DNA from 2 places in the Streptomyces sp. NPDC091271 genome. Region 1 is predicted to be linked to the other one. Evidence: riboswitches for the same ligand, from Rfam matches in the RefSeq annotation. Region 1 holds a riboswitch; the other holds the start of a gene.
The links. A riboswitch is a leader RNA that binds a small molecule or an ion and turns the genes downstream of it on or off. The one in region 1 is predicted to bind glycine.

Region 1 (11,452 bases):
AGCCAGGACGACGGGCGGCAGCCGGGCCACGCATACGAGCCCGGCAGCGGGGGACGCGCCGGTGCGCTCCCGCCGGAGGCGCCCGAAGCGCCCGAGCCCGGCCCCGCACCCTCTCCGCCGGCCGGGTCGGAGGAGACGTCGGGACGCCAGCGGCTGCGGGCAGGCCTCTGGCCGCCCAGGGTGAGCAGGGCCCAACTGATCGTGGCGCTCCTGCTGTTCGTCCTCGGTCTGGGCCTGGCCATCCAGGTCAGGTCGAACAGCGACAACAGCGCCCTGCGCGGGGCCCGCCAGGAGGACCTGGTCCGCATCCTCGACGAGCTCGACAACCGGACCCAGCGCCTCGAGGACGAGAAGCAGCGCCTCGACGACCAGCGCACGGAACTGGAGAACAGCTCCGACCAGGCGGAGGAGGCCCGAAAGCAGACGCTCGAGAAGGAGCGGCAGCTCGGTATCCTGGCAGGTACCGTCGCCGCGCACGGCCCCGGGATCACGCTGACCATCAGTGACCCGGCCGGCGCGGTGGAGGCCGACATGCTCCTCGACACCATCCAGGAGCTGCGCGCGGCGGGTGCCGAGGCCATCGAGATCAACGGCGTGCGGGTGGTGGCCAACACATACTTCTCCGGTGACGGGGGAGAGTTGAGAGTCGACGGCCGGAAGGTCGAGTCTCCCTACGAGTTCAAGGTCATCGGCAAGCCGCAGGACCTGGAGCCGGCCCTGAACATCCCGGGTGGTGTGGTGCAGACGCTCGAGAAGGAGCAGGCCACAGCGGAGGTGACGCGCGCCGACGACATCGTCGTGGACGCCTTGCGCCCCCCGAAGCAGCCTGATTACGCTCGGTCGTCGCCCCAGTGAGGCGGCGGTGCGCTGTAATCGAAGGACACGGGCGCCAGGTTGCGGGGGGTCGGCGCAACGGATCGGTGACGCGTGGTGGAAACTGTCGGGTGGATACGGACGTTGTGAGGATGTCCGGGTCGGCAGGTGTGTTCATTCAGGGTTCGTCCTGCCCCACGGGCGGGTCTATTTCGGTCAAGGGGAAACGCCCGTGAAGTTGTTTGCGAAGTTGTTCGGAAAGAGCGCCCGCGAGGACAGCAACAGCGCTGCCCGCCACCGCGCTCCGCGTCAGGGTGCCGAGGAGCAGGGTTCGGAGCGCCCGCTCTTCCGCGACGAGGTCCAGGGAGGCGCCGGCGGGTCCGGCGCGTCGTCCGTTGACCCCGGAAGTGCAGGGCGCATAGGTTTCGGGGAACCATCGACCTCCAGTACGGGTGGAGGGTTCGCCCCCGCTCCGGAAAGCTCGTCCATGCCGGTTTGTACGAGGTGCGGGCATCGCAATGCCGAGGCCAGCCGTTTCTGCTCCAACTGCGGTGCGCCGCTGAGGGGCGGAGTGCCCGAGCGTGCCTCGGAGACGACCTCGACCATCTCGATCTCCGGTATCGAGGCGTACGAGGCCGAGGCGACAGGCCAGACGGCCGTCCCGTCGCTCTCCCCGGAGGCCCAGGCCGCCGTGGACGCCCTGCCGACGGGTTCCGCGCTGCTGGTGGTGCGACGCGGCCCGAACTCCGGAAGCCGCTTCCTGCTGGACGGTGACCTGACGACGGCAGGCCGTCACCCGCAGAGCGACATCTTCCTCGACGATGTGACCGTGTCGCGGCGTCATGTGGAGTTCCACAGGAACCCGGACGGTAGTTTCACCGTGGGAGACGTCGGCAGCCTCAACGGCACCTATGTCAACCGCGAGCGCATCGATTCCGTCGCGCTGACCAACGGCGACGAAGTCCAGATCGGGAAGTACCGACTGGTCTTCTACGCGAGCCAGCGGGGCGTGTGACCCTCCCCCGGACAGTGTCCGGGGGGATCCCCAGGAAGGTCCATGCTGCGAACACCGACAGGCGGTGCCGGTCACGGCACCGCCGCCGCGGGCGAGCGCGCGATGAGCATCGGCACGGTGCTTCTGCAGCTGCGCGACGAATTTCCCGAAGTCACCATCTCCAAGATCCGCTTCCTGGAGACGGAGGGGCTCATCGAGCCCCAGCGGACGCCGTCGGGCTACCGGAAGTTCGGCCCCGCCGACGTCGAGCGGTTGGCACAGGTGCTGCGCATGCAGCGGGACCACTACCTGCCGCTCAAGGTCATCCGTGAGCACCTGGAGGCCCTCGCACGCGGTGAGCAGGCGGCACTGCCGCCCGGAGGGGCTTCGGGTGATCCCGCCGACGCCCTTCGGGACCAGGACCCGGGGCAGGCCACCGCCGCCCGTATCGGACGCTCCGAACTCCTGGCGGCCACCGAGGCGACCGAGGAGCAGCTCGACGAGTGGGAGGCGTACGGGCTGATCGTGCCCGCCGCCGGCGGGAGCTACGACGCCGAGGCGGTGAATGTGGCACGGCTGGTGGCGGACCTGGGCAGATTCGGTCTCGAACCTCGGCATCTGCGGGCGGTCAAGGCGGCCGCGGAGCGTGAGGCGGGGCTGGTCGAGCAGGTGGTCGCGCCGCTGCGCCGGCACCGGAATCCGCAGACCAGGGCACATGCGGAGGCCACCGCCAAGGAGCTCGCGGACCTCTCCGTCCGGCTCCACGCCGCGCTCGTGCAGAGCGCCCTGAAGGCCGTCTTCCACTGAGGGCGGAGGAGCCCGACTATCCAAACATGGCGGGCACGTCCTAGGGTTGCTGTGTGAACGAGCTCGACGTTGTGGGTGTCCGGGTGGAAATGCCCTCCAACCAACCGATCGTGCTCCTGCGTGAAGTGGGAGGCGACCGGTACCTCCCTATTTGGATCGGCCCTGGGGAAGCGACCGCGATCGCCTTCGCCCAGCAGGGCATGGCTCCGGCCAGGCCGCTGACCCATGATCTCTTCAAGGATGTGCTCGAGGCCGTCGGCCAGGAGCTCACCGAGGTCCGCATCACGGACCTGCGTGAAGGGGTTTTCTACGCGGAGCTGGTCTTTGCCAGCGGGGTCGAGGTGAGCGCGCGGCCGTCCGACGCCATAGCGCTCGCCCTGCGCACCGGCACGCCGATCTACGGCAGTGACGGGGTGCTGGACGACGCGGGTATCGCCATCCCGGACGAGCAGGAGGACGAGGTGGAGAAGTTCCGCGAGTTCCTCGACCAGATCTCGCCGGAGGACTTCGGCACCAACAGCCAGTGACCTTCCGCGGAGGCGGCGTCAGCGCATCCGACAAGCCGTTCCCGTAAATCAGTCACGGGAAACCACCCTCAGGGTGATTATCACTCGGCGTGCCGAGTGTGGCGATCGTTGACGCACCCCTGGTGACTGCCTACCTTCGAGGTGGCAGGTCAAGGACGGAGGTCGGCGTGAGAAGCAGCGGCGACGGTACGGCTGCGGGTGGGCCGTACCGGCAGCACGGCAGTGCGGCCGACCACTCCATCAGACAGCCGGTTCAGCCGGCTGTGGTGGCAGCGGACGGTGTGGGAGTGGCAGGGGACATCGGCTATCGGGGGCCGACAGCGTGCGCGGCGGCCGGGATCACCTACCGACAGCTTGACTACTGGGCGCGTACGGGGCTCGTGGAACCGAGCGTGCGTCCGGCGTACGGGTCGGGGACGCAGCGTCTCTACAGTTTCCGGGACGTGGTTCTCCTCAAGATCGTCAAACGGTTCCTGGACACGGGGGTCGCTCTGCAGAACATCCGGACCACCGTCCAGCACCTCAGGGCGCGTGGATTCACGGATCTCGAGCGGATGACCCTGATGAGCGACGGTGCGACGGTCTACGAGTGCTCATCGCCCGACGAGGTGGTGAATCTCCTCCAGGGCGGCCAGGGCATCTTCGGTATCGCCGTCGGTGTCGTCTGGCGGGATGTCGACGCGGCGCTGTCCCAGCTCCACGGGGAACGTGTCGACACGGGGGAGACCCTGATCGGCCACAACCCCGCCGATGAACTGGCGCGACGGCGCAATCGCGCGGGCTGAGTCACCGGGGCGGGACGGCGCGACGCGTGCGCCGGGTGGGGCGGTTGTCAGTGGCGTAGGGCAGCATCGGTCCATGTGAGAGCCGCGCCCACCATCCTGCATCTGGACATGGATGCCTTCTACGCCTCGGCCGAGCAGGCGTCGAAGCCCAGCCTGCGCGGCAAGCCGGTGGTGGTGGGCGGCCTGGGGATGCGCGGCGTGGTCGCCACCGCGTCGTACGAGGCGAGGCGTCTCGGCGTGCATTCGGCGATGCCGATGGCACAGGCGAGGCGCCTCGCGCCCAACGCGGCGTATCTGGTTCCGCGCTTCGCGCTCTACCGGACGGTGAGCGACCAGGTGATGGAGCTGCTCGGGCGGCTGTCACCGCTCGTCGAGCCGCTCAGCCTGGACGAGGCCTTCGTCGACCTCGAGGCCGGCGGGGTCGCCCACGACTCGGCGTCCGCGCGGGCGATCGGCGGACAGCTGCGCACGGTCATCAGAGCCGTCACCGGGCTCAGCGGTTCCGTCGGTCTGGCCGGCTCCAAGATGCTGGCCAAGATCGCATCCGAGGAGGCGAAACCGGACGGGCTGCTGCTGATCGAGCCCGGCACCGAGCGTGAGCTCCTGGCGCCCATGTCCGTACGCATCCTCCCGGGCGTGGGCCCCGCCACCGGTGACCATCTCCGGCGCGCCGGAATGACCCTCGTCAGCCACCTGGCGGAGGCGGGAGAGGCGGAGCTCGTGCGGCTGCTGGGCAAGGCGCACGGCGTCGCGCTCCACCGCATGGCGCAGGGTTACGACGACCGGCCCGTCGTCGCCGAGAGGGACGCCAAATCCGTATCGGTCGAGGACACCTTCGACGTGGACCTTCACGACCGGGTGCGCGTGAGGGCGGAGGTCGAGCGGCTCGCGGACCGGTGCGTGCAGCGGCTGCGGGGCGCGGGCCGGTCCGGGCGCACCGTCGTCCTCAAGGTGCGCCGTTACGACTTCTCGACGCTCACCAGGTCCGAGACACTGCGCGGCCCCACCGACGATCCCACGGTGGTCAGGGAGGCCGCTGCGCGGCTTCTGGAGGCCGTCGACACGACCGGCGGCGTCCGGCTGCTCGGAGTCGGTGTCACGGGGCTGGCGGACTTCACGCAGGAGGACCTCTTCGCGCAGGCCGCCGACGCGGAGCACGCCGCAGAGGAATCCGCGGCGGCGGCGGTCGCAGCCGACGCCGCGGCGGACGAGGGGCAGCGCACGGCGGAGGAGGGACCGGGAGGGGAGACCCGGGAGAGTGAGGAGCAACTGGCCGCGCGGCGCTGGCCGGCCGGGCACGATGTACGGCACGAGGTCCACGGGCACGGCTGGGTGCAGGGCAGCGGCGTCGGCCGGGTCACCGTGCGCTTCGAGGAACCGTGGACGCCGCCCGGCCGGGTGCGGACGTTCCGGGTCGATGATCCGCAGCTGCAGCCGGCCGATCCGCTGCGCCTGGTGCGGGACCCGGTGGACTACTCCTCGTGGCCGGCGAGCCTGCCGAAGTCCCTGTCAGGACCCGGGCCGGCAGAGGGGGAGGAGTCCAGTCCGTAATGGCGGTAGAGCTGCAGTTCCTGCTCGGGCGAGAGATGGCGGCCCACACCGAAGTCCGGCGCGTCCTTGATCAGGGCCCGTTCGAAGGGGATCACGAGAGCGCCGTCGACGAATTCGCTCGGCTCCAGCGGGACGAACGCGTCCCTGGTGAAGAGACCGGTGCGTACGGCGGCCCACTCGGGGACCCCGGTGGCGTCGTCGAGATAGACCTCGTCCACCGTTCCGATCTTGGCACCTTGGCGGTCGAAGGCCTTGCGGCCGATCAGGCTGCGCGGATCGATGTCGGTCTGCACGGTGCCTCCCACTGGTCACAACTGCATCAGGTGGTCGCGGCTGCTCCACCATCACTACGAAATGCCAGATCCGGGATGTCGGCCACTCGAGACGGGCCCGCCCCGGCCCCGCTGGTAGGCTGGGCCACGGCTGCTGACCCTGTGCGGGAGAGTCCTCCGGAGCGATTCGGAGGCGCCGAAGGAGCAACTCCTCCCCGGAATCTCTCAGGCCCCCGTACCGCACGGACGAGGTCACTCTGGAAAGCAGGGCGGGATCCGTACGGCACGTGCCGCGACGGTGACCGCCCTCACCGACGGTGAAAGCCGGTATGCCCCAGGGGCGTGCCGGTGAAGCTCTCAGGTCGAGATGACAGATGGGGAGGCCGTTCGGGCAGCCACGCCGTGGCGCCCCTCGCAGGTCGTGACAGACCAGGAGGCCTCCATCATGACCCCCCTTCGCACTCCGCTCTCCCAGCTGGAACAGGGCATTCCGTTCGAGCAGCGCCACATCGGGCCCGACGCCGAGGCCCAGGCGAAGATGCTGGCCCAGGTCGGCTACGGCTCCCTCGACGAGCTCACCGCCGCGGCGGTGCCCGACGTGATCCGGAGTGCCGAGGCGCTGAACCTCCCCGAGGCCCGTACGGAGGCCGAGGTCCTGGCCGAGCTGCGCAGCCTCGCCGACCGTAACCAGGTGCTCGCACCGATGATCGGGCTCGGCTACTACGGCACCTTCACCCCGCCGGTGATCCTGCGCAACGTCATGGAGAACCCTGCCTGGTACACGGCCTACACGCCGTACCAGCCGGAGATCTCCCAGGGGCGGCTCGAGGCCCTCCTGAACTTCCAGACCATGGTCGCCGACCTCACCGGGCTGCCGACCTCCGGCGCCTCGCTCCTCGACGAGGGCACCGCCGCTGCCGAGGCCATGGCCCTGGCACGGCGGGTCGGCAAGGTGAAGGGCGGCGTCTTCCTGGTCGACTCCGACACCCTGCCGCAGACCGTCGCCGTGATCCAGACCCGTGCCGAGCCGACCGGTGTAGAGGTGGTCGTCGCCGACCTCGGTGAGGGCATCCCCGCCGAGGTCGCCGAGCGGGGCGTCTTCGGCGTGCTGCTCCAGTACCCGGGCGCTTCCGGTGCCGTGCGCGACATCAAGCCCGTCATCGAGCAGGCGCACGAGCTGGGCGCGATCGTGTCCGTCGCCGCCGACCTGCTGGCCCTGACCCTGCTCACCTCGCCCGGCGAGCTGGGCGCGGACATCGCCGTGGGCACCACCCAGCGCTTCGGCGTCCCGATGGGCTTCGGCGGACCGCACGCCGGCTTCATGGCCGTACGTGAGAAGTTCGCCCGCAGCCTGCCCGGCCGCCTCGTCGGTGTCTCCGTCGACGCGGACGGCGACAAGGCCTACCGGCTGGCGCTGCAGACCCGCGAGCAGCACATCCGCCGCGAGAAGGCCACCAGCAACATCTGCACCGCCCAGGTGCTGCTCGCCGTCATGGCCGGCATGTACGCCGTCTACCACGGGCCCGAGGGACTGCGGACGATCGCCCGGCGTACCCACCGGTTCGCCGCCATCCTGGCCGAGGGGCTTCGGGCAGCCGGAACCGACGTCGTGCACGACGCGTACTTCGACACCCTCACCGTCCGCGTGCCGGGAGGAGCGGCCGGTGTGGTCGCCGCCGCCCGTGAGCGCGGGGTGAACCTGCGGCTCGTCGACGCCGACCATGTCTCCGTCGCCTGCGACGAGACCACGACCCGCACCCGGATCGCCGCCGTCTGGGCGGCCTTCGGTGCCGGCGGCGACATCGAGGCGCTGGACGCCGCGACGGCCGACGCGCTGCCCGAGGGGCTGCTGCGCAGCGACGACGTCCTCACCCACCCGGTCTTCCACCAGTACCGCTCCGAGACGGCGATGCTGCGCTACCTGCGTAAGCTCGCCGACCGCGACTACGCGCTGGACCGGGGCATGATCCCGCTCGGCTCCTGCACGATGAAGCTCAACGCGACCGCCGAGATGGAGTCGATCACCTGGCCCGAATTCGGTGCGCTGCACCCCTTCGCGCCGGCCGAGCAGGCGCAGGGCTTCCTCACCCTCATCCGGGAGCTGGAGGAGCGCCTCGCCGAGGTCACCGGGTACGACGCGGTCTCCATCCAGCCCAATGCTGGCTCGCAGGGCGAATTCGCCGGTCTGCTGGCCGTGCGCGCGTACCACCGGGCCAACGGGGACCACGGACGCACGGTCTGCCTGATTCCGTCCTCCGCGCACGGCACCAACGCCGCGAGCGCCGTGATGGCCGGGATGAAGGTCGTCGTGGTGAAGACCGCCGACGACGGCGAGGTCGACATAGAGGATCTCCGGGCCAAGATCGCGCAGCACCACGACGAGCTCGCCGTCCTCATGATCACCTACCCCTCCACGCACGGCGTCTTCGAGGAGCACGTCGCCGACATCTGCGGGGAGGTGCACGACGCCGGCGGCCAGGTGTACGTGGACGGTGCCAACCTCAACGCGCTGGTCGGGCTCGCCAAGCCGGGCCACTTCGGCGGTGACGTCTCCCACCTGAACCTGCACAAGACCTTCTGCATCCCGCACGGCGGCGGCGGCCCGGGCGTCGGCCCGGTCGGAGTACGCGCCCACCTGGCGCCGTACCTCCCGAACCACCCCCTCCAGCCCGCGGCGGGCCCCGAGACCGGCGTCGGGCCGATCTCGGCCGCTCCGTGGGGCTCGGCCGGTATCCTGCCGATCTCATGGGCGTACGTACGTCTCATGGGGGGCGAGGGCCTGAAGCGTGCGACGCAGGTCGCCGTACTCGCGGCCAACTACATCGCCAAGCGCCTCGAACCGCACTTCCCGGTCCTCTACAACGGCCCGGCCGGTCTGGTCGCGCACGAGTGCATCGTGGACCTGCGGCCGGTCTCCAAGGCGACCGGTGTCAGCATCGACGACATCGCCAAGCGGCTGATCGACTACGGCTTCCACTCGCCGACCATGTCGTTCCCGGTGGCCGGGACGCTGATGATCGAGCCGACGGAGAGCGAAAACCTCGCCGAGCTCGACCGGTTCTGCGACACGATGATCGCCATCCGTGGCGAGATCGACAAGGTCGCCTCCGGCGAGTGGAGCGGGGACGACAACCCGCTGCGCAACGCCCCGCACACGGCGGCGGCGCTCGGTGGCGAGTGGACGCACGCCTACACCCGCGAAGAGGCGGTCTTCCCGGCCGGCGTCACACCTTCGGACAAGTACTGGCCGCCGGTGCGCCGGATCGACGGTGCGTTCGGTGACCGCAACCTCGTCTGCTCCTGCCCGCCGCTGGACGAGTACGACCAGTAGGGATGCGGACACGCGTCGGGGCCGGTGCGGAGACTTCTCCGGGCCGGCCCCCGTGTTCCGTCGGCCGCGGTCAGGCGGCCTTCATCACCTGACCGCTCTTCAGCGGGCGGTGAGGGGCGATGATCTGCCCGTCGGGGAGCAGCTCGCCGGTGTCCTCGAAGAGCAGGACGCCGTTGCACAGCAGGCTCCAGCCCTGTTCCGGGTGGTGGGCCATCAGACGTGCGGCTTCCCGGTCGTTGGAGTCAGCGGTCGGACAGGGTGGCTGGTGCTGGCACATGGGTGGGTTCTTTCGCTGCGTCGATTCGAGTGTCCTGCGGCTGGACGATGTGTTCATGGCCGCCCCCGTATCAAGTCGGTCCGGTCCCAGTGTTGCCCTACGGACGTCTCTCCGCAGGGATTTCGCGGCAGCTGCTGTTCTCCTCCCACGACGCATCACCCGGCCGGACGGTTCTATCCAACTGGGCTGTCCGTTCGGATGGTTCGGGGTGACCTGACCGGACTAGTCCGGACGGGTGCCGACGCGCCCCCGCCGAGCGGTCTCGGCGGGGGCGCGTCGGTCAGGAGAGTCAGGCCGGTGACCCGAGGAGGCCGGGGAGTTCGGGAAGGTCCGGAAGAGGTGCCGGGGTGACACGCAGTGTCATGACCGGGAGCAGCTCCGCGACGTGGTGCGGACGGTGGGCCGTGATGCCCGGGGGAGCGGGTGCCAGGGGCACCAGCACATCGGTCGGAGCGAGCATGCCGCCGCCGGCGTCGGCCTCGATGTCGTGGTGCAGCCACAGCGTGAACATGTACAGCTCGGGCACCGACAGCAGACGCGGCTGGTAATGCGTCGTCGCCGACTCCGCCTGTCGTACGGCGAGTTCGGTGGAGACGATGTAGGGGCCCTCGAAGAAGTGCGAGAAGGTCCAGCCGTCGGCGGTGAGCATGGTGTCCGCGGCGGCGACGGCGCGCTCACCGCTGCGGATCAGGAAGCGCCAGCCGGCGAGGCGGGTGCGCGGTGCTGCGTCGTTCGGCACGATCCGGTCCAGTACATGGACGGGAAGCGGGAGTTCGGGGCTCAGCGATCCCTGGACGGACCGGAGAGCGGGCGTATGGGCCTCGCGGACTGCGGTGGGAGAACCGAGTGCCGCGAGAACGCTGCGGAGTGCGGGCGCTGGGGCCGGGGAAACATGCAGCGGCATAGTGGGTCGCCTCTCACTTCGGAGACACGGTGATGCGTGGGCGGGTGCAGACGGCGCTGTCGGCGTGCGGGGCCAGAGGAAGGCCGGTGACGGGGCGGACGGGCCGGTGCGTCAACTCTCTGCCTCGTTCGCAGAGTTTATACGACAAATGTTCACACGGTGTTTCGGCTAGCCGACCCGCATATTGCGCGCAAGGCGGAATCCGGACTTTGAATTGCACGGTTTCTATGGATTCGGGCCGCTCCCGACCCGAGTCGCCAGGTACTTTCCCGGTGCGGCGGTAGGCTGAAACACGTCGGCGTTTCAGCCGGGCAACCCGATCGGGCAAACTGCATATGCCCCATGCCTTCGGAATGTGCCTCCGGCTTCAGCCACCAGACTACTGGGTGCCGATCGGTCGTGGGGGCGTTACAGATCATCTCGTCGGGGCATTATCGATCGTGATACGAGCGGCCTGTGCCGCGGGCCGCCCACTCGAGGAGGGACCCTTCGATGGGCGAGAAGGTCGTGGCGGATGCCTTTGCCCTGTCCGATCGGCAGGCGTACCGCGAGAAGCTCACGCAGTGCCTGGCGGGGCTGGAGAGGCTCCTGTCGGAGCGGAGGTTCGATCGTCCCCGGAATCTCATGGGGCTGGAGATCGAGCTGAATCTCGCGGGATCGGACGGCATGCCGAGGATGCGGAATGCGGAGGTGCTCCAGCGCATCGCCAGCCGGGATTTCCAGACGGAACTGGGGATGTTCAACCTGGAAGTAAATATTCTTCCCCACCGGCTGAGCGGCCGGGTATTCGATCAGCTGGCCGAGGAGTTGCGTACGGGGCTCGCCTATGCCCACCGGAAGGCCGCGGAGGTCGACGCGGGGATCGTGATGATCGGCATCCTGCCGACCCTCGGCCGGGACGACGTGGTTTCGGCGAACCTCTCGGACGTCGACCGTTACACGCTCCTCAACGACCAGATGGCGGCCGCGCGCGGCGAGGAATTCGTCCTCGATATCGAAGGTGTCGAGCGATTGGTCTCGAGCTCCGCCTCGATCGCCCCCGAGTCGGCCTGCACCTCGGTGCAGTTGCACCTGCAGGTGACGCCGGACCGTTTCGCCGACGTCTGGAACGCGGCGCAGGCCATCGCGTCCGTGCAGATCGCACTCGGAGCCAACTCCCCTTTTCTGTTCGGCAAGGAGCTGTGGCGCGAG
Region 2 (11,452 bases), on a different contig from region 1:
ACATCACGGAAGATCCCTCCGCCCAGCGCTGTCACCTCGGCGAGGACCGCGATGCCGAAGACATCGAAGTTCTTGCGTACGGCGAGCAGGGCGCCCGAGATCGCGAAGACGAAGATTCCGACGATGTCGAGCGAATGCTGGACGGAGGGGGTGAAGAGTTCGTTGAGCACCGGGCAATTGTGCCGGTACTACTCCTTCGTCTTGTCCTCCGCACTAGCGACCGGCGCGGAGGAGCCCTTGCCGTCACCGCCCGGGGCGGGCTCGGCGGGCTTCTCCGGCTCTTCCAGGGCTGCGGACCCGGACGCCTCCTCCGGCTCGTCCGACACCTCGGGACCTTCCTCCGGCTCGTCCGACGCCCCGGAAAGAGTCGCCTCGGGAGCGGTCGCCTCGGGAGTCGCGGCCTCGGGAGCGGTCGCCTCGGGGGCGGCCGCCTCCTCCGTCACGGCGGTCGGCTCCCCGGTGCCCGCCGACTTCACCGTGATGACGTCCGCGACGAGCGGCGCGTCCCCCGGGGCCTGGTCCTCGCCGTTCTCCGGGTGGTGGCACGCCACCTGGTGCCCGGTCTTCAGCTGGAGCAGCGGCGGCTCCGTGGTCTTGCAGACCTGCGTCGCCTTCCAGCACCGGGTGTGGAACCGGCAGCCGGTCGGCGGCGAGATCGGCGACGGCACGTCACCCTTGAGCAGGATGCGATCGCTCTTGGCGCCGCGCCTGCGCGGGTCCGGCACCGGCACCGCGGACATCAGCGCCTTCGTGTACGGGTGCATCGGCGCCTCGTACAGCGAGGTGCGGTCCGCGAGCTCGACGATCTTGCCGAGGTACATGACCGCGATCCGGTCCGAGACATGGCGGATGACCGACAGGTCGTGCGCGATGATCATGTACGTGAGGCCGAGCTCCTCCTGGAGGTCGTCCAGCAGGTTCACCACCTGCGCCTGGATCGACACGTCCAGCGCCGAGACCGGCTCGTCGGCGACGACCAGCTTCGGCTTCAGCGCGAGCGCCCGCGCGATGCCGATGCGCTGGCGCTGACCGCCGGAGAACTCGTGCGGGTAGCGGTTGTAGTGCTCGGGGTTGAGCCCCACCAGCTCGAGCAGCCGCTGGACCTCCGCCTTCACGCCGCCCTCGGGGTTGACGCCCTGGAGCCGGAAGGGGGTGCCGATGATCCCGCCGACCGTGTGGCGCGGGTTCAGCGAGCCGTACGGGTCCTGGAAGATCATCTGGATGTCGCGGCGCATCGGCCGGAGCCGCCCCGCGGACATGTGGGTGATGTCGCGGCCCTGGAACTCGACCTTGCCACCGGTCGGTTCCAGCAGGCGGGTCACGAGCCGCCCCATGGTCGACTTTCCGCAGCCCGACTCACCGACCACGCCCAGGGTCTCCCCGGGACGCACGTCGAAGGTGAGGCCGTCCACTGCCTGGACCGCACCGACCTTGCGCTTCAGCACGCCCTTGGTGATCGGGAAGTGCTTGACCAGGCCGTCGACCTTGAGGAGCGGCTCGGAACCGGACCCGTCCGACCCGGCCGCGGCGGGCGCGGGAGTCTTCTTGTTCAGATCAGTCACAGCTTCGGCGCAATCTCTTCGGTCCAGATCCGGTCGCGCTGCTCACGCGACATGTGGCACGCGGAGTAGTGCCCGTCGCTGACCTGCTGCAGCTCCGGACGCTCGGTGCGGGTGATGTTGTCCGGCGGGACGTCGGCGTACGGGCAGCGCGGGTGGAAGGCGCAGCCCGACGGGACGTTGATGAGGCTGGGCGGCGAGCCCTTGACCGGGACGAGCCGCTCGGTCTGCTCCCGGTCGATACGCGGCATCGAGCCGAGCAGACCCCAGGTGTAGGGGTGCTGGGGCTCGTAGAACACCTTCTCGGACGTGCCGCGTTCGATGCAGCGTCCCGCGTACATCACGAGCAGGTGGTCCGCGATCTCGGCGACGACACCGAGGTCGTGCGTGATCATGACGACCGCGGAGCCGAACTCCTTCTGCAGATCCCGGATGAGGTCGAGGATCTGCGCCTGGACGGTGACGTCGAGGGCGGTCGTCGGCTCGTCGGCGATGAGCAGCTGCGGGTTGTTGACCAGAGCCATCGCGATCATGGCGCGCTGGCGCATACCGCCGGAGAACTGGTGCGGGTAGTCGTCGTAGCGACGGTGCGGCTCGGGGATGCCGACACGGTCGAGCATCTCGATCGCGCGCTTCTTCGCGGTCTTCTTGTCGACCTTGTTGTGGACCCGGTGGGCCTCCACGATCTGCGCGCCGATGCTGTAGTACGGGTGCAGGGCGGACAGCGGGTCCTGGAAGATCATGGCCATCTTCTGGCCGCGCAGCTTCCGTACGCGCTCGGGGCCGGCGCCGATGAGCTCCTCGCCGTCCAGCCAGATCTCGCCGTTGATCCGGGCACGCTCCGAGGTGTGCAGGCCCATGATCCCCAGCGAGGTCACGGACTTGCCCGAACCGGACTCCCCGACGATGCCGAGGGTCTGGCCGGCCTTCAGGTCGAAGCTGACGCCGTCGACGGACTTGACCAGGCCGTCGTCGGTGTCGAAGTGGACGCTGAGGTCGCGTACGGACAGGAACTCGTGGCCGTCGCCGGACCGCGGGGCGGGAACGGTGTCCGCCGCCGGGGAGTCCGTCTTGCTTACGTCGCTCATGAGAGCCTCACCCGGGGGTCGATCGCGGCGTACACGAGGTCCACCAGCAGGTTGCAGATGACGATGAAGAAGGCGGCGACCAGGGTCACGCCCATCACCTTGGGCAGGTCGGCGGTGGTCACGCCCTGGATGGCGAAGGCACCCAGACCCTGGAAGGAGAAGACCCGTTCGGTGATGACGGCGCCGCCGAGCAGCAGCGCGAAGTCCATGCCGAAGATCGTGACGAGCGGGGTCAGCGCCGAGCGCAGCCCGTGCTTGACGACCACCTTGCGTTCCTTGAGGCCCTTGGCCCGCGCTGTCCTGATGTAGTCCTCGCCCATCGTCTCCAGCATCCCGGCCCGGGTGAGCCGGGCGTAGAGCGCGGAGTACAGGAGGGCGAGTGTGCACCAGGGCAGGACAAGACTGCCCGCCCATTCGACCGGACTCTCCGCGAACGGGACGTACTCCCCGTTGCCGAACAGCGCCAGCACGACGAGGCCGGTGAAGAACATCGGCAGCGAGACGCCGGCGAGGGCGACGCCCATGGAGAGGCGGTCGAAGAACGAACCCCGCTTGAGCGCGGAGAGGACACCGATCGCGACGCCGGAGACGACCCAGATGACCGCGGCACCGACGGCCAGCGACAGGGTGACCGGGATGCGGTCGACGAGCTGCGGCCAGATCTCGGTGTGGGTCTTGAAGGAGTACCCGAAGCACGGGGCGTTGCAGGTGACCGGGTCGGGGCCGAACTGGTAGTCGGCACCGACGACGATGCCCTTGATGAACTCCCAGTACTGGATGTAGAGGGGCTGGTCGAGCCCCAGGTTCTTCTTGACCGCGGCGATGACGTCCGGGTCAGGGCTCTTCCCGACGTACTGGGCGGCCATCGAGTCGAGTGTCTGCCCGCCGAGGCGGGGCACGAGGAAGAAGATCGCGAACGTGACTGCGCTGACCACCAGCAGCAGCAACACCGCGGCGAATACGCGTCGGATGATGTACGCAGCCACAGCCGTGCGGCGCCGGGCGGGCGGACGGGTGACGCCCGCCGGCCCGGCGCCTTCACCTGCCTTTCAAGGGATGCTGTTGATGAACAGGTGTTACTTGGTCGAGGTCATCAGCACGTAGTCGTACATGCCGAGGTACGCGTCGGTCACCGTGACGTTCGCCGCGGAGTCCGGGCGGTAGAGCAGGTTCTTGCGGTAGATGAGGGGAACGACCGAGGCGTTCTCCATGACCTTCTGGTCGACCTCGCCCCAGGCGGCGTTGCGCGCCGTGGTGTCGACGGTGCCGATGCCCTTGACGAGGGCCTCGTTGACACCCTTGTCGTCGAGCTCCATGAGGTTCGTGCCACCGGACGGCTTGATGGCCGATCCGTTCACGATCTGGTCCAGGAAACCGAAGCCGGTCGGCCAGTCGGCGCCCCACTGCATCATCATCATGCCCGCGTTGTTCTTGTGGACCCACTCGGGGACACCCGCGAAGTCGGTGAAGTACTTGTCCGACGGGAACTGCTTGATCTCGGCGGTGATGCCGATCGCCTTCAGGCTGCCCTGGAGCTGCGTGGCGGCGGTGATCTCGTCAGGACGGTCCGAACGCGCCGTCAGCGTGGTCTTGAAGCCCTTGGCCTGACCGCACTTGGCCAGGTGCTCCTTGGCCTTCGCGATGTCGCCCTTGTTGCCCTCGGTCGGGTACAGGTCGAACTTCTTGTAGCCCGCGACGGTCGGCGGAATGACAGTGGTGGCCGGGTCACCCTTGACCGAGCCACCGATCGAGTCGATCAGGCTCTGCTTGTCGACGGCGTACTGGACGGCCTTGCGGCACTCCACGTTGTCGAACGGCTTCACGTTCACGTTCAGCGCCATGTACTGCAGGACGCCGGCGTACGGGTTGTCCGTCTTCGCCTTCTCGGAGGCCTTGACCAGGACCTTGGGCTGCGTCTTGGACTGCAGACCCGTGCCCGCGACGTCCGCGGTGGTCACGTCGTTGAGAAGGTGGTCGTCGACCGTGGTGGGGTTGACGTTGAGCTTCAGCTGGATCTTGTCCGGCAGAGCCTTGCGGATCGGGTCCGTCTTCGGGTCCCACTCCGGGTTGCGGACCAGCGTCGCGCCCTTGCTCTCGTCGTACGCCGAGAACTTGTACGGACCCGAGGAGACCATCTTCTGGACGTAGCTGGCACCCGTGTCGGCCTTCTGCGGGACCGGAGCGGTCTGCGAGAAGGCGGCGAGGTAGTCCATGTCCGCGAAGGGCTTGCTCAGCTTGAAGACGATCGTGTAGTCGTCCGGGGTCTCGATGGACTTGAGGCCCTCGGCCGACTTGTCCTTGTACGGACCCTTGTACTTGTCGCCGCCCTCGAGGTACGCCTTGAAGTACGTCGGGCCGTTGGACAGGGCCTCCGGCGCGAAGTTGGAGCGCTCGACGGCGTACTTGACGTCCTTCGAGGTGATCTCGGTGCCGTCCTCGAACTTCACGCCCTTGCGGATCGTGTAGGTCCAGGTCTTGGCGTCCGCGCTGGCCTTGCCGAGGCTGGTGGCGAGGTCGGGGACGACCTTCAGGCTCTCCTTGCCGGCGGCGGGCTTGAAGGTCACCAGGGAACGGGCGTACAGGCGGGAGAAGTTCTGCACCCAGCCGTAGTACGTGTTGCCCGGGTCCAGGGAGTCCGGGCCACTGGAGTGCTCGTACGTGACCGTCCCCCCCTTCTTGTCCGTCGGGTTGACGATGCTCGTCAGACCGGCGTCGGCCTTGGCGTTGCCCCCACCGCCGTTGCTGTCACCGCCCGAGTCGCTGCCACTGCAGGCCGACGCTCCGAGCGACACCGCTACGGCCATGGCTATGGCCGCTGCTGTCTTTCTGTTCTGCATGCTGAGGAAAGCCCCCTCGCTAGTCCGGTGCGGCACTGCCGCGATTACTTGCCACGAGGGTCGAGTGCGTCGCGCAGCCCGTCCCCCAGCAGATTGAAGGCCAGCACGGTGATGAAGATCGCCATACCGGGGATGACCATGAACATCGGGTCCACCTCGTAGAGGTCGACCGCCTGCGTGAGCATGCCGCCCCAGGACGCCTGCGGCGGCGCGATACCCACGCCGAGGAAGGAAAGGGAGGCCTCGAAGAGGATGTTCGTGGGGATCAGCAGCGTCGCGTACACGAGGATCGGCGCGATGAGGTTCGGCAGCAGCTCGCGGAAGAGGATGAACGGACCTCGGGCACCCAGCGACCTGGCGGCCTCGACGAACTCCCGCTCGCGCAGCGACAGCGTCTGCGCACGGACGATGCGGCCGATGTAGGGCCAGCTGAAGAACCCGATCACGAAGATCAGGACCGCGATCCGCAGCGTGAGCCCTTCCATCCCGAAGGCGTTGCCCTGCAGGGAGGCGGAGATGGAGATCGCGAAGAGGAGCAGCGGGAAGGCGAGGAAGGTGTCCATCAGCCGGCTGATGAAGCTGTCGACCCAGCCACCGTAGAACCCGGCCACGACGCCCATGACGACGCCGATGACGACCGAGAGCAGCGTGGAGCCGACGGCGACCACGAGGGAGACCCAGGAGCCTTCGAGGATGCGCGCCAGGATGTCGCGTCCGGTCTGCGGTTCGACCCCGAGGGGGTGGTCCCAGCTGATTCCGCCCAGGGCGCCCTTGGGCGCCAGCATGACGGGGTCGACCAGGCTCTGGTTGAACGCGTTGGGGTCGAGCCCGAGGAGCGACTGCAGCGGCTTGGACAGGACCGCGGTGAGGATCAGCAGCACGACAACGATGCCACCGGCCATGGCGCCCTTGTCCCGCTTGAAGCGCGTCCAGGCGATGCGGCCGAGCGAGCGGCCCTCGATCTCCTTGCGCCCGGCGCCTTCCAGCACCGTTTCGGGCCGCGCATCCGCCCCGGTGGTCTCGATCGGTGCCGTCATTGCGCTGGAGACCCCTCTCGGCCGACGGTGGCCGGCCTGTGACCGCCGCTGTAGCGGCTCTAACAAAATGTGACAGATGCGATCACACATGCCGAACTGACCCTGTTTGAAAGAGGGTTTCGCCGGGCATGGAGCACCTGCTGTGTGGAGTCTTCAACCACTTTGCGATCACCCGCCAGACCTGACGGGGAATGTTTGCTCAAACGTGATGCTGCCAAGAGGCTTCCGTTATGCGGACAGCTGTGCTTGCTGAGCGGATCACCGATGCACCAATGCGCCACTAACGGACATGTCACCCAACTGCGTTGTCCAGGTGACTATTTGACTACGCCGTCGAGACGGCGGCCGACGCCCTCTCAGTACGCGCGCGGTGCCGGGCCGGTGGCGGGCGGGTAGCCGTAGCCCGGGACCGCGGGTGCCGGGGCGTGTGCCTCGCGGTCGTAGAACGGACGGGAGTTGGCGTTCAGCCACATCGCGACGGGGTCGTACTCGTCGGACAGCGAGACCGTGGAGACGGGCAGTCCGTCGGGGACCACGCCGATCGACTGCTGCATCATCGCGCGGACCGCGTCGACGGACGGCCGGCCGGTGTCGTAGAGGTCGAGCCCGATCGCGAGGTACGGGGCGCCGAGCGCGGGCTGCACCCAGGCGCGGCGCAGCGCGCGGACGGCGGAGGTGCGGTGGGCGTTCTGCGACAGCAGGGCGTAGAACTGCGGGAGCTCGATGGCGGGTTCACTGAGCCGCAGCGGCCCCGCGGGCATCCGGTCGAGGCCGGTGGCGATGCGGCGCAGGTCCAGCCAGGGGATGCCGACGCCGCCGCCGGGGGCGTGCGGGTTGAGCCAGATGCCCCAGCGGTCGGGGAAGAGGGAGCGCGCGATGTCGCGGCCCGTGATCACCTCGTGGGCCCTGTTCCAGCCGCTGGCCGACAGCTCCTGGGCGGAGGTCACGCACGGGGCGTAACCCTGCCCTTCGACCTCCATGTTGCCGTACTGGGCGTCGGGGGAGCCCGCCGTGCCGTGCCAGAGGAGCATCCAGACCTGGCCGTCCGCAAGGGAGCGCAGCAGCGACTCGTACGCGTCGAGGCGCCCCGGGGTCACTTGGCGAAGCATGTGCTCGACCTGACCGGCCGCCGCGGTGCCTGACGCACTCACCCTGGGTCCCGCCCCTCTTCGTTCCGCTGTTCCCGCATGCCGCACGGTGCTGTGGTGCCACTCCCGGGCACACGGGGCGGCCTCGTCATCCAACCAGCTTATGCGCCGCCCCTGACACCGGCTTGACGCCACGTGGCAACGGGGACTCCGTCTCTCAGTACGCGTCGCGCCGGTAGAACGGGCGCACCTTCTCCAGCATCCAGTCGCCGACCGGGTCCTGTGCCACGTCGAGCAGCAGGAGATTGACCGGCCAGGGCACCTGGACCCGGCCGAGCGCGCGGCCCAGGGCGTCCAGCGGGGCGCTCTGCCCGGCGGCGTCCCACACGGCGGACTCGACGCCGACGAAGAGGACAGGGCTGTCGCCCTCGATGCTGGCCAGCACCCGGCGCGCGGTGTTCACCCCGGCGGTCGCCTGGAATTCGGCGGACACCGCGGCGAGGAAGTCGACGGGGTCCTCCTTCCAGTCGGGCTCGTACAGCCGCACCCGGCCGCCGCTCGCGGGGCCGTCCAGCGGGGTGCGCCCGGCCCGGCAGAGCTCGGCGACGGCGGCGGGCGGCAGGGGCACCCCGACGGCACCGCCGGGGTTGACGGCTATACCGAGCTGCGGGGGCAGTCCACGGGCGAACTCGCGTGCGGGCGCCACGGTGAAGGAGAGATGGGTACCGACGCACTGGAGGAACTGCGCCTCGGAGCTGAACACGGGGACGTACGCGCCGCCGTCGATGTCGACCGTCGGCAGATCGAGGCCGACGCTGTCGGTCCCCCCGCCGTTCGGCAGGGGGACCCAGACCTGGCTGCGGCCGAGCACCTCGACCAGCCGTCCGCCCGCGCCGGGCACGCCGAGGGAGGCGCTGAGCACTTCTTCGAGCTCGTTGGCCGGCCATCCCTGCGACGGATGCGACGGGGCCTGGGCCTGAGCCGGAATGTCCACGGTGTCTGTGTCCCTTTCTCGCCATGCGGTGCGGCTGAAACTCTAGACCGGGTCTCGGCAGGACGGCAGAGTCCAGGCGGAGGCGGCACCCCGCCCACCGCGGCGTCCAGATCCCGGACAGCGTGCCGGGGGTCTGCGAACTGTGCGTATGCGAACGGTGACACCCACGGCCCCTACTCCTGCGGGAGCCGCGCCTCCGGGAACGAGATCCGGTCGATGCCCGCCGCGGTCTCACGGTCGAGCAGCACCGCCGAGGCGCATCCCGGCGGCAGCAGGCCGGTCTCCGTGTCGCGCAGCAGCCGGCCCACCGCGCGCCGGTGCCGGGCGAACGCGTATCCGGAGACCCCGCGCCCGCGCTCCCGCTGCCCCTGCCTGGCCACCCGGGGGGTGACGTCGAGCAGGACGAGATGGAGGCCGCTGCCCCGGCGCCGGGCCTCCCGCGCCAGCCAGCGCCGCACCCACGCCTGCGTACCGCAGTCGTGCACGACGACGGGTCCGCCCGACCGCAGGCGCCGCCACAGCCCGGCGTAGTGCGCGGCGCGCACCAGGGGGCGGTAGAGGGCGTACGGGAGTAAACCGGGCAGGGCGGCCGCCCAGCGGTCCCTGGTGTCCTGGGAGTCGACCGCGTACTCCTTCACCGCCCGCCGGATCAGCGTCGACTTCCCGCTGCCGGGCAGCCCCGAGACCACGACCACGTCACCCGCCGCGAAGTCCAGGCCGCTCGGTCCCCGCCCGCCGCCTCCCCGCAGATCACGCACCACCGGAGCGTGCCCGCCCGTCAGCTCCCGGGCGGGCACGCCCGGCTGCTGGGGCATCGCACCGCTTGCCGCCCCCGCGGTAGTCGCGTAGCGCTGCAACGTCATCGCCTTCCCCCTGCCGAGTCACCCACCGACCTGCCCAAGAAGTGTAAAGAAATGGTAATGCGGCACAACCGCTTCTCCCCGTACGTGTCGGGGCCGGCACCCGTCCGGGTGCGGACGCCCCACTCTCCCGCAATGCGTGCGATGATGACCCCGCCAACTGCATACAGGCCGTTTGAATCCGCGCGGGAGAGTCCCGGTCACCGTGTGCGCCGGGCGCCGAAGGAGCAAGTTCCTCCCTTGAATCTCTCAGGCCCCGTACCGCGTGGATGAGGCAGATCTGAAAAGCGGGCCGCTCTGCGGCTCCACCCAAGGTGCAAGCCGACGCTGACGGGGGCCGACCCCGTCGGGACCCTTTCAGGGGCTTTCGGCGAACCTCTCAGGTTCCGATGACAGATGGGGAGGGAACCACCCCCTGTCGTCATGCCCTGGAGCCATGTCCATGAGCACTGCCCCGAGCGCCGCCCCCCGTCTCACCGCCCTCGATGCCCTGCATCGGTCCCTGGGCGCGACCATGACCGACTTCGCCGGCTGGGACATGCCGCTGCGGTACGCCAGCGAGCGCGACGAGCACAACGCCGTGCGCGAGCGGGCCGGCCTGTTCGACCTGTCGCACATGGGCGAGATCACCGTCACCGGTCCGCAGGCGGCGGCCTTCCTGAGCTACGCGCTGGTCGGCAACATCGCCACCGTCGGCGTGGGCCGGGCCCGCTACACGATGATCGTCGCGGAGGACGGCGGGATCCTGGACGACCTGATCGTCTATCGCCTCGCGGAGACCGAGTACATGGTCGTCGCCAACGCGGGCAACGCCCAGCTCGTCCTGGACACCCTCACCGGGCGTGCCGGGGACTTCGACGCCGAGGTGCGGGACGACCGCGACGCGTACGCGCTGATCGCCGTCCAGGGACCCGACTCCCCCGCCGTACTGAAGTCGGTCACGGACGCCGACCTGGACGGACTGAAGTACTACGCCGGACTCCCCGGAACGGTCGCCGGCGTCCCCGCGCTCATCGCCCGTACCGGTTACACCGGCGAGGACGGCTTCGAGCTCTTCGTGGCCCCCGCCCACGCCGAGCAGCTCTGGAAGGCCCTGACCGAGGCCGGTGCGCCGTACGGTCTGATCCCCTGCGGGCTCTCCTGCCGCGACACGCTCCGCCTGGAGGCGGGCATGCCGCTGTACGGGCACGAGCTGACCACCGCGCTGACGCCCTTCGACGCGGGCCTGGGCAGGGTCGTGAAGTTCGAGAAGGAGGGCGACTTCGTCGGCCGCGAGGCGCTGACCGCCGCGGCGGCCCGTGCGGAGACCGCCCCGCCCCGCAAGCTCGTCGGCCTGGTCGCCGAGGGCCGCCGGGTGCCGCGCGCCGGTTACCCCGTCGTCGTCGGCGGGCAGGTCGTGGGCGAGGTCACCTCCGGCGCGCCGTCGCCCACCCTGGGCAAGCCGATCGCCATGGCCTACGTGGACGCGGCGCACGCCGCGCCCGGCACCGAGGGTGTCGGGGTAGACATCCGGGGCAAGCACGAGCCGTACGAGGTCGTGGCGCTGCCGTTCTACAAGCGCCGTAAGTGACACCTGCCCCCGCACGTGACGCAGTCGTGTCTCACACCGTAAGACCACCGTTCATCAGCACTCCCCCGCGTACAGGAGAATTCAGGTCATGAGCAACCCCCAGCAGCTGCGGTACAGCAAGGAGCACGAGTGGCTGTCGGCCCTCGAGGACGGCGTGGCCACGGTCGGTATCACCGAATTCGCGGCCAACGCGCTCGGTGACGTCGTCTACGCCCAGCTCCCGGAGGTCGGTGACACGGTGGCCGCGGGCGAGACCTGCGGTGAGCTGGAGTCGACCAAGTCGGTCAGCGACCTGTACTCGCCGGTGACCGGCGAGGTGACCGCGGCCAACCAGGACGTCGTGGACGACCCGTCGCTGGTGAACTCCGCCCCCTTCGAGGGCGGCTGGCTGTTCAAGGTGCGCGTCGCGGAGGAGCCGA

Region 2: another riboswitch for glycine. It lies ahead of gcvT (glycine cleavage system aminomethyltransferase GcvT); the one in region 1 lies ahead of gcvP (aminomethyl-transferring glycine dehydrogenase).

Annotation. Positions count from the first base shown of each region.
Region 1 covers NZ_JBIVVD010000002.1:1,042,346-1,053,797, reverse strand. Annotated here, with positions in the region: gene ACIQM3_RS11800 (DUF881 domain-containing protein) at 1-855, shown strand, start outside; gene ACIQM3_RS11795 (FHA domain-containing protein) at 1,046-1,828, shown strand; gene ACIQM3_RS11790 (MerR family transcriptional regulator) at 1,871-2,614, shown strand; gene ACIQM3_RS11785 (bifunctional nuclease family protein) at 2,668-3,141, shown strand; gene ACIQM3_RS11780 (MerR family transcriptional regulator) at 3,309-3,926, shown strand; gene ACIQM3_RS11775 (DNA polymerase IV) at 4,002-5,477, shown strand; gene ACIQM3_RS11770 (PRC-barrel domain-containing protein) at 5,399-5,770, opposite strand; glycine riboswitch at 5,905-6,000, shown strand; gene gcvP (aminomethyl-transferring glycine dehydrogenase) at 6,195-9,080, shown strand; gene ACIQM3_RS11760 (DUF5999 family protein) at 9,151-9,357, opposite strand; gene ACIQM3_RS11755 (hypothetical protein) at 9,647-10,261, opposite strand; gene ACIQM3_RS11750 (glutamate-cysteine ligase family protein) at 10,754-11,452, shown strand, end outside.
Region 2 covers NZ_JBIVVD010000001.1:1,239,816-1,251,267, reverse strand. Annotated here, with positions in the region: gene ACIQM3_RS05985 (trimeric intracellular cation channel family protein) at 1-170, opposite strand, end outside; gene ACIQM3_RS05980 (ABC transporter ATP-binding protein) at 189-1,562, opposite strand; gene ACIQM3_RS05975 (ABC transporter ATP-binding protein) at 1,559-2,647, opposite strand; gene ACIQM3_RS05970 (ABC transporter permease) at 2,644-3,633, opposite strand; gene ACIQM3_RS05965 (ABC transporter substrate-binding protein) at 3,724-5,484, opposite strand; gene ACIQM3_RS05960 (ABC transporter permease) at 5,529-6,521, opposite strand; gene ACIQM3_RS05955 (enhanced serine sensitivity protein SseB C-terminal domain-containing protein) at 6,878-7,672, opposite strand; gene ACIQM3_RS05950 (enhanced serine sensitivity protein SseB) at 7,827-8,603, opposite strand; gene ACIQM3_RS05945 (AAA family ATPase) at 8,777-9,466, opposite strand; glycine riboswitch at 9,640-9,737, shown strand; gene gcvT (glycine cleavage system aminomethyltransferase GcvT) at 9,906-11,033, shown strand; gene gcvH (glycine cleavage system protein GcvH) at 11,122-11,452, shown strand, end outside.